DNA from 3 places in the Lelliottia nimipressuralis genome. Region 3 is predicted to be linked to each of the others. Evidence: predicted binding sites of a transcription regulator. Region 3 holds the regulator's gene; each other region holds the start of a gene.

The links. The regulator CRP, encoded in region 3, controls carbon source genes, mostly activating them, when cyclic AMP is high. The targets are predictions, from matches to a motif close to ATGTGANNNNNNTCACAT.
Region 1: the regulator CRP is predicted to act here: its motif matches at 1,851-1,868, upstream of ACB496_RS02445 (glycine dehydrogenase).
Region 2: the regulator CRP is predicted to act here: its motif matches at 1,437-1,454, upstream of cdd (cytidine deaminase).

The regions. Positions count from the first base shown of each region.
Region 1 covers NZ_CP167172.1:508,633-511,908, reverse strand. The annotation lists gene ACB496_RS02460 (DUF4311 domain-containing protein) at 1-713, opposite strand, end outside; gene ACB496_RS02455 (DUF4312 family protein) at 736-1,035, opposite strand; gene ACB496_RS02450 (SFCGS family glycine-rich protein) at 1,038-1,400, opposite strand; gene ACB496_RS02445 (glycine dehydrogenase) at 1,412-1,750, opposite strand; gene ACB496_RS02440 (Hok/Gef family protein) at 2,163-2,318, shown strand; gene cybC (cytochrome b562) at 2,388-2,774, opposite strand; gene pmbA (metalloprotease PmbA) at 2,876-3,276, opposite strand, start outside.
Region 2 covers NZ_CP167172.1:3,003,387-3,006,662, reverse strand. The annotation lists gene sanA (outer membrane permeability protein SanA) at 1-365, opposite strand, end outside; gene cdd (cytidine deaminase) at 495-1,379, opposite strand; gene ACB496_RS14395 (CidB/LrgB family autolysis modulator) at 1,508-2,203, opposite strand; gene ACB496_RS14390 (CidA/LrgA family protein) at 2,200-2,598, opposite strand; gene ACB496_RS14385 (hypothetical protein) at 2,816-3,082, shown strand; gene dusC (tRNA dihydrouridine(16) synthase DusC) at 3,155-3,276, shown strand, end outside.
Region 3 covers NZ_CP167172.1:4,251,006-4,254,281, forward strand. The annotation lists gene ACB496_RS20480 (phosphoribulokinase) at 1-853, shown strand, start outside; gene ACB496_RS20485 (OsmC family protein) at 937-1,341, opposite strand; gene crp (cAMP-activated global transcriptional regulator CRP) at 1,648-2,280, shown strand; gene ACB496_RS20495 (YccS/YhfK family putative transporter) at 2,339-3,276, shown strand, end outside.

The DNA.
Region 1 (3,276 bases), 970 kb from region 3:
TCGATCATCTTCATGTCGAAGCCGCGGAAGAAGCCGCTCAGAACGAACAGCAGCACGATGGCGACCATCATCACTTTGGTGACGTGGTTCCAGCCGCTCTCTTCAACGCCCTTACCGATCAGAATGCCCAGCACCAGACCCGGTACGGCGTTCCCCATAATCAGCTGCGCTGCGCCGCCAAACACGGTCGCCCAGAAGCCCGATTTTTTGCCCGCATCGATAGCCGCCAGCCAGAAAATCACAGGCATCACGGTGTTCACCAGCAGGTTCGCTGCCGGAACCAGCACCTTCACGGCGGTGACCTGCAGGGCAGCCGGAACGGACGAGGCGGTGAGGTTAAGGAAGGTGACCACGAACATGCCGATGATGCCGCAGGCAATCGCCATTTTGCGTGGGTCGTGCAGTGTTTCGCCCACGTTGCGGTTTTTCAGCATCAGCGCCGCCGCACCCCAGTTCGGGATGATGCGATGGTCAACGTCTTGAGTGAATGCCCCCGCAGCCACTGACGATGCCCAGGCGTTAAAGAAGAACCCCAGACCAAAGGAGAAGTGAGACGCAGGGTCCCCTTCACAGGAGTTCAGTTCCCCCAACGTACGAAACGCGCCCATACCCTGTGTGGTAGGCGCATGAAACATGCGTGCAGCCCCGGCGCCCACGCCGACGCCAACCAGGCCGCCGATGATGAGCGATTTTATTAAAATTATCAGGAACATTAGTCTGCCCTATTAGTAAGAATCAGCGTTGCGTGACAAAGTCCACCTTGTCGAGATTGATGGCGGTCACGTTGACGGTCACATCCAGCTCCACGCTGTAGGTGCGTCTTTCCCGGCGCAAAAAGAAGTACAGAAAAGCTTCCTTACGCACCGCTTCTTGCGCCTGAACAACCTGCACATCCTGTGGCTCAATACGCAGTAAGATATGCGGCGATGCTTTCATCACCGCGGCCTGAACGTGGTTTAGTGCGTCGGCAAAGGCGCGGGATTTCATCTCGCCTTTGCCTTTCACTCTCACCGTGGTGGTGAATTGCTCTTTCATGTTCAGGCGCCGTGCTTCTTCTGCCACGCCTGAACCAGACGCTCGCCCAGCTCTTCTTTATCCATAAAGCCGAAGCCCAGCACGTTGCAGCCTTCGTTAATGGCAGTGACGCCCTCTTCCACTGAACGCATGCCGTATTTCGCTTTGTAGCCATATTTGGTCTGTGCGGTGATTGCACCCGCGCCGCCGCTGCCGCAGAAAGAGATGCCGAAAGTGGCGTTTTCCGCTTTCATAACGTCGCCCAGTTTCATGTCTGCCGCCACGCCTGGCACGACAACCGCACGTCCGCCTGCTTTTTCAACGCCGATAGCCACTTTCTGGCCTTTGCCCAGACGATCGCCAATCACAACAGTAATTTGTTCCATGGTAGTGCTCCTTAAAGGTTGTCTTTCGCGACTTCGAAGTGAACGGAGAGCAGCCAGGCTTCTTCATCAGGAAGGTTGCCAAACTGCGCGACCACTTCGCGGGCAAGCCGCATTGAATCTGCAGAAATTTCGTCAAACAGGTCAGCTTCTACGTCCGGCAGCGGTTCGCCGGTCACGGACCGGTGCGCCATTGCGCGAACGTGGGACGTCAGCATCTGAACCTGGACGTCATTGGGAATGATGTTGTGATGGCGAAGCAGAGTGAATACCTGCTCCAGCATGGTGTCGGCGAGCTGTGCCGTCTGCGCTGCCTGTTCCCCAACGTCGTTCATTACCGCTCCGTTAATCACTCGTCTTACCCCGTTAATGGCTCTGGAATAAAACTAACGCTGGCGGTTATTTGTTTGTAGCGAGTTGTTTTCCACTTCGAAGTGGAAAGGAGAGCGGCACCAGTGATCTGTGCCACATAATTGCGGCGAATATGAATTATCAGCTGGATTTGCGTGATGAATGTCACGCTATTCGGTGGTCAAACGGCAGGAAAGAGAACGAAAAAGTTTACGAGCAGGCTCGTAGAAATGTGAACTGGATAAGGTTTTCTTATGGGGATTCGGTAAAGTGCGCGTGGGTGCTTGAGACTGACCGTCTCATGCATGGGACGGAAAGTGGAAAGCCCCTATCTGAATTTAAATCAGGGTCGGGGCTGGAACAACACGTCTTACCACGTGAAGTAATGCCTTACCCGCTGCCAAGGAGGCATCCATGAAGCAGCAGAAACCGATTATCAGGGCTCTGATGATTGTTGCTTTGACAATAATCATCTTATCTCTGATAAACCGCAAAACGCTTTGCGAAATCCGCTTTCGTCAGGGTTCGCTAGAGTTAGTTGCGCGGATGGACTGCCGCTCCTGGAAGTAAGGAGCTAAATGCGGAGGCAGGGATTATGCCTCCGCTTCACGAGGATGGGCGTACCGCTCAGGCACCCAATTAACGATACTTTTTGTGGTACTCATTGCGGGTGGTGACAAAGCCGTCAGCCGCGGCCTGTGCCTCTTTGACTTTACCTTCATTGGCCAGCTTCAGCGCACTGTCGATCTGGCCGACCAGCACGTCAAAACCGTGGCGGAAATCTTTCATCTCGGCGCTGTCGGGAGCTGCGTTTTCCAGCTTCGGCGGCGTCGCTTTTTGCGCATCGAGCGCGGCGGCGCGCATTTTGGTTAATGCGTCTTTCATTTCCGTCGCATTATCCGTTTTTTGCACCACTTTCAGATTGGTGCTGAGGGTATCCATATTGTCTTCAAGATCGGCGGAGAAGGCAGCCGAACTCATGACCAGCGTTGAAGCGACGACGACGGCTAACAGGCTCTTATACATTGCTCACATCCTTTTTTATTATGAAAAAAGTCATACCTGCCGCATTCAAGGTGCAGGCACGCGCGCACTCAACGCACCTGCTGCCCGAAACAGGACGGGTATTACTGACCGGCGATTTTCATCTCCGGCAACAGCACTGAACCACACTGTATATTGCTGCGCGTTTCAATATCGTTACCGACCGTAACAATATTGCGCCACATATCTTTTAAGTTGCCGGCGATGGTAATTTCACTCACCGGATACTGAATTTCACCGTTTTCAACCCAGAACCCCGCCGCACCGCGCGAGTAGTCCCCGGTAATACCGCTCACACCCTGGCCCATCAGCTCGGTGACCACCAGACCGGTGCCCATCTGCTTCAGCATCTGTTCAAAACTCAGACCCTGGCCTTCGATGCGCCAGTTGTGGATACCGCCCGCGTGACCGGTGCTTTTCAGCCCCAGCTTGCGCGCAGAGTAGTTGGTCAGCAGCCACTGCGTCAGCACGCCGTCTTTGATGA
Region 2 (3,276 bases), 1.2 Mb from region 3:
CCGGCATAGTCGAGAACGATATCCGCCGGATCGACGCCAGCAGCAATCAAATCTTTGCGCATGGTCATCGGTTCGTTATAGCTTTGCTGGGCGTTATCGCCGCTCAGCAGCAGGTAATTGACCTTGCCGCTGTTGTAGGCGTTCAGCGCCCCCTGAATGCGGTAGCGGTAGTACTGATTAATCACGCCGGTGCGATAATACTTGGCCGTCCCCAGCACCACACCCACCTGGCGATAAGGCAAATCCTGCAGATCGTCAAAGATATAGGGGGCGGTTTTCCAGCTCATCCAGCGGTCGAGGCCGAGCACAGTCAACAGCAGAATGCCGACCAGGACACACAGGCTGTAAAACACGCGCTTTAACATGAAGATGGCTCGTTCCGTGGAGGGAAATTTCACTCAGGCTACTTTACCCGCCTGGTAATCGCAAGAAACAGCGGTTTGATTGGGGGGAATTTCATCAGCAGGGCGGGCATTTCTGCCCGCACAGGTCTATTACGCCAGCAGCGTACGGTCGATACTGGTACAGCCGAGCGCCTTGAGGGTGGCGGCGGTGGCGTCCCACTGGATCAGTGGCGCATCGGCCTTTTCTGCCAGAATCGCACGCTGAATATCCGGGTAGTCGTACCCGTTGAGGCTCAGCAGGTTCAGGGCGCCTTGCAGCGGTGGCAGCGTCGGGTTGAATGCCGCGTTTTCGGCATAGCTGCCGCTGAAGATTTTGCCATCACGCAGCTCCAGCGCCACGCCGCTTGGCGACTTGCTGTACGGCGTATGACTTTTGTTTGCCGCCGCAATGGCCGCTTGCGCCAGGTCATCGCCCGCTAACGCATAGCCATGATCCTGGTCGTCCATCAGCAGAGTTTTGATATCCAGGTCTTTCGGGCCAAAGGCGTCCGGCAGGTAATCGCCCAGCGTATGCGGCTCACGGCCTGGCAGGTTGATGCGCAGTTGTAGACCGCTGTTCAGTTCATTCATAAACTGACGGCAGTGACCGCAAGGGGTGTAGTTCACGGTGATGGCCTGCAGCGCTTTTTCCCCACGCAGCCAGGCATGGCTGATGGCGCTCTGTTCTGCATGGACGGTCTGTTGCATGGTCGCACCAAGGAACTCCATGTTCCCGCCGAAATACCAGGTCCCGCTCACGCCGCGCGCAATCGCGCCAACGTTAAAGTGGGAGAGATCGGCTCTGGCGCAGGCAGCAGCCAGCGGCAGTAGTGCGAAAGCCAGCGCGTCTTCGTCCAGTCCCGTAGCCTGTTTAAGCGTCGTGACCTGCTCCGCAGTCAGCAGGGCGGGGAAGTGCGTATCCGCCAGAACCGGAGCCAGGGCTGATTGCAAATTCTCTGCGAGCTGGGCAAAAGCAGTTTGAAAACGTGGGTGCATGGCAATGCCTCATAAAGGTTAATGGATCGGTAGTGTACGGAGCCAATAGCGCTTTATATGTGATCTAGTTCTCATTATGTATGCAACTTATGAAAACAAAATGAAATTTGCGCGACGCATCGCAAATTTTAGCCCACTACCGCCAGAATAATTGGGAACAGGAACGGAGCGATCAATGAGGTCATGATCCCGCAAATCACCAGCGCCAGCGAACTGAACGCGCCTTCCTGATAGTCCAGCTCCGCACAGCGAGCAGTGCCGAGGGCGTGGGAGGCCGTACCCATCGCCAGCCCGCGGGCGGCTTTGGTACGGATACGCATGACATTGAGCAACGTGTGACCAAACACCGCACCCAGGATCCCGACAAAAATCACGCACATGGCGCTAATGGCCGGGATACCACCGATGCTGCCGCCCACGGCCATCGCAATCGGCGTGGTCACGGATTTCGGCAGAATAGAGGCGGCGATTTGCGGCGACGCCCCCATCAGCAGCGCCACTGACGTTCCCGTTACCATGGCGACGACGCTACCAATCAGACAGATGGTGATGATCGATTTCCAACGCGCGCGGATCTGATGCAGCTGCTCGTAAAGCGGAAATGCCAGCGCCACGACGGCAGGCTGGAGCAGATCGTTTAAAATTTTGCTGCCCGCAAAATAGCGTTCGTAAGGAATGCCGGTGAGCAGCAGGAACGGAATAATCACCACCATCGCCACCAGCAGCGGGTTGAGAAGCGGCATCTTGAAACGCGCGGCAAGTTTACGTGCGGCGAAAAACACCACCAGTGTCAATGGCAGCGACCACCAGATATTGGCCATCATTTTTGACTTCCTTTCTGCCCAACGACTTTGCGTTCGCCATGAACCAGATGCGAACTCCAGCTCACGACCAGGAACACGACCAGCGTACTCACTGCGCAGGAGACCAGAATCGGGCCGTATTGCGCTTTAAGCAGATCGTAATATTGCATCACGCCCACGCCTATCGGCACAAACAGCAGCGCCATATAGCGGATCAGCACAAAGCAGCCAGGGTTGACCCACTTCGCGGGCAGAATTTGCAGCGCCAGCAGCAGAAAAAGAATCAGCATGCCGATAATGCTGCCGGGAATGGTGATCGGTAGCAGGGAAGAAATGAAAATCCCGGCATACAGGCAGGCATAGATCAGAATAAAAGCACGCAGATACTGCCAGAGGGTATTCAGAGTTTTGATCATGGTGAAAGTCCTTGATGGAACGCATTCATCATACAATTAAACATAGAAACGTGCTATGGATCACATCATGATTTTTGAGCATACCAGACATTCCTTTTTGGAACGTTAGGCATTTCCCCAGCATTCATAGCAAAAGCCATACAAAACAGTGTAGTTGCGGTGACTATTTTTGAAGCAGTGATATGATAAAAGCCATTCCCGCGATCAGGAGATTCTAATGTCAGAATTCATTTTTTTCCGGAAAGGGACACAGATTTTCGCCGTGGAGAAGGGCAATGCGGAGGGCTCGTCGCACCTGGAAGCGCAGGGCTATGAGCAGGAGTTTGAAGAGATCACGGCGCCCGATGCCCAAAGTGCGCTGGCGCGTTACAACGATATCAAAAAAGAAGATGAGCTGAACGTCTACGCCTTCGCGCTGGGCCCGACGTTCACGCTGCTCATCGTGGTCGTTCTGACGGCGGTGGCCTACGTCGTGATGAAATAGACGCGCGTTAAGCCCTTTGCACCTTTATAGAGAGCGGCTACTATAGCGGGTCTTTTTTCACAGGGTTTTAGAATGCGTGTTTTACTGGCGCCGATGGAAGGCGTGCTCGACTCATTAGTGCGCGAGCTGCTGACTGAGGTAAATGATTACGATCTCTGCGTCACCGAGTTTTTGCGGGTGGTCGATATGCTGTT
Region 3 (3,276 bases):
GGTTATTGCCGTTACGGGTTCGAGTGGTGCGGGAACCACCACCACCAGCCTCGCTTTTCGCAAGATTTTCGCACAGCTCAATCTGCGCGCTGCCGAGGTTGAGGGCGACAGTTTTCATCGCTTCACCCGTCCTGAAATGGACATGGCTATTCGTAAGGCCCGGGATTTAGGTAAACACATCAGCTATTTCGGGCCAGACGCCAACGACTTTGGCCTGCTGGAACAAACTTTTCAGGACTACGGCCACACGGGCAAAGGTCAGTCGCGTAAATATCTGCACACCTACGATGAAGCGGTGCCATGGAATCAGGTTCCTGGCACATTCACCCCGTGGCAGCCCCTGCCGGAGCCAACGGACGTGTTGTTTTATGAAGGCTTGCACGGCGGCGTGGTGACTCCACAGCACGATGTGGCACGCCACGTGGATCTGCTGGTCGGCGTGGTGCCGATTGTCAATCTGGAGTGGATTCAGAAGCTGACCCGTGACATGAGCGAGCGCGGCCATTCGCGTGAAGCGGTGATGGATTCGGTCGTGCGCTCGATGGAAGATTACATCAACTTCCTGACGCCGCAGTTCTCGCGGACCCACATCAACTTCCAGCGCGTCCCGACGGTGGACACCTCTAACCCGTTTGCGGCGAAAACAATTCCGTCGCTGGACGAGAGTTTTGTGGTGATTCACTTCCGCAATCTGGAAGACATTGATTACCCCTGGCTGCTGGCGATGCTGCAGGGCTCATTCATTTCCCATATCAATACATTAGTGGTCCCGGGCGGGAAGATGGGGCTGGCGATGGAGCTGATCATGATGCCGCTGGTGCAACGGCTGATGGAAGGCAAGAAGATCGCCTGAGTTCAGTCGCCGGGGAGCGCTTCGCTATCCGGCTGAATCATGCGGTGACAGGCCCGGCAAGCGTAGCGCTACCGGGCGTAGTGTTAAGCGTCGATCACTTCGTAGGAATGCGTAATGTTCACCGCTTTTTCCAGCATCAGCGCCACGGAGCAGTACTTCTCCGCAGACAGATCCACCGCACGGGAAACCGCCGCATCCTTCAGCTCTTTACCGGTGACGATAAAATGCAAGTTGATGTGCGTAAACAGACGTGGCGCCTCTTCGCGACGCTCTGAGGTCAGCTTCACTTCGCAGTCCGTCACGTCATGACGACCTTTCTGCAGAATCGAAACCACGTCAATCGCGCTGCATCCGCCCGCCGCCATCAGTACCACTTCCATCGGGCTTGGCGCTTTATCTCCGGAGTTGCCGTCCATCAAAATCTGGTGTCCTGAAGCGGATTCGCCAAGGAACGTTAAACCTTCAACCCATTTCACACGCGCTTGCATTTTCATTAACTCCAAAGTTGCATTTTTCCGAACAGATTACGCGTGCGTTACAATTCTCGCAACGGAAGGCGACCTGCATCATGCTGAAGCGAGACACCAGGAGACACGCGGCTAAAGCTATGCTAAAACAGTCTCGATGCTACAGTAATACATTGACGTTACACATGTATGCAGAGGACATCAAACTTTACTGGCTGCGAACAGTGCGACAGCCACTTCCCAGGTACGGGTAAGAATTCGATTGCAACCCCAGAGTCAGGATGCGATTTTGACTCTGAGACAGCTTATAACAGAGGATAACAGCGCATGGTGCTTGGCAAACCGCAAACAGACCCGACTCTCGAATGGTTCTTGTCTCATTGCCACATTCATAAGTACCCATCGAAGAGCACGCTGATTCACCAGGGTGAAAAAGCGGAAACGTTGTATTACATCGTCAAAGGCTCGGTGGCAGTGCTGATCAAAGATGAAGAAGGGAAAGAGATGATCCTTTCTTATCTGAACCAGGGCGATTTCATCGGTGAACTGGGCCTGTTTGAAGAAGGCCAGGAACGTAGCGCCTGGGTGCGTGCGAAAACCGCGTGTGAAGTTGCAGAGATCTCCTATAAGAAATTCCGCCAGCTGATCCAGGTGAACCCGGACATCCTGATGCGTCTTTCTTCGCAGATGGCTCGCCGCCTGCAGGTCACTTCCGAGAAAGTGGGTAACCTCGCCTTCCTGGACGTAACAGGCCGCATCGCGCAGACCCTGCTGAACCTGGCGAAACAACCTGACGCCATGACCCACCCGGACGGTATGCAAATTAAAATTACCCGTCAGGAGATTGGTCAGATCGTCGGCTGTTCTCGTGAAACCGTTGGCCGTATCCTGAAAATGCTGGAAGATCAAAACCTGATCTCCGCTCACGGTAAAACTATCGTGGTCTACGGAACGCGTTAATTCCGGAACGAACGGCGTGCCATCGCGAGGTGTCACGCCGTTTTTGTCTCTGACGATCATGTGGCGCAGGCTGATTTATCACCCCGAAGTTAACTACGCACTACGTCAAACTCTGGTGTTATGTCTTCCCGTGGCTGTCGGTTTAATCCTGGGCCATCTGCAACATGGGCTGTTGTTCTCTCTCGTTCCTGCCTGCTGCAACATTGCCGGTCTCGATACACCGCATAAACGCTTTTTCAAACGCCTGATTATCGGCGGCTGCCTGTTCGCCGGATGTAGCCTGGCCGTGCAGCTGCTGCTGGCCCGTGATATCCCGCTGCCGTTAATCCTGACCGTGCTGGCTATGACGCTGGGCGTCACGGCGGAGATCAGTTCGCTGCACGCTCGCCTACTGCCCGCCTCACTGATAGCCGCTATTTTCACACTGAGCCTCGCCGGAAATATGCCCGTCTGGGAGCCGCTGCTGATCTATACGTTCGGTACCCTGTGGTACGGGCTGTTTAACTGGTTCTGGTTCTGGATGTGGCGGGAGCAGCCCCTGCGCGAATCCCTGAGCCTGCTCTACGTCCAGCTCGCGGACTATTGCGAAGCCAAATACACCCTGCTGACGCAACACACAGACCCGGAAAAATCATTGCCCCCGCTGCTTACGCGCCAGCAAAAAGTGGTCGACTTAATCAGCCAGTGCTATCAGCAGCTGCATATGCTGGCGGCCAATAAAAACCATGAATACAAGCGACTGCTGCGCGTCTTCCAGGTGGGGCTTGATCTACAGGAGCATATTTCGGTCAGTCTGCATCACCCGCAGGAGGTGCAAAAACTGGTGGAGCGCAGCCACGCCGAAGCGGTGATCCGCTGGAATGCCCAGACGGTCGCGGCCCGCCTGCGGGTGCTGGCTGACGATATTCTTTACCACCGTTATCCCACGCGTTTTACAATGGATAAACAGCTGGGCGCGCTGGAGAAAATTGCCCGTCAGCATCCGGATAATCCGGT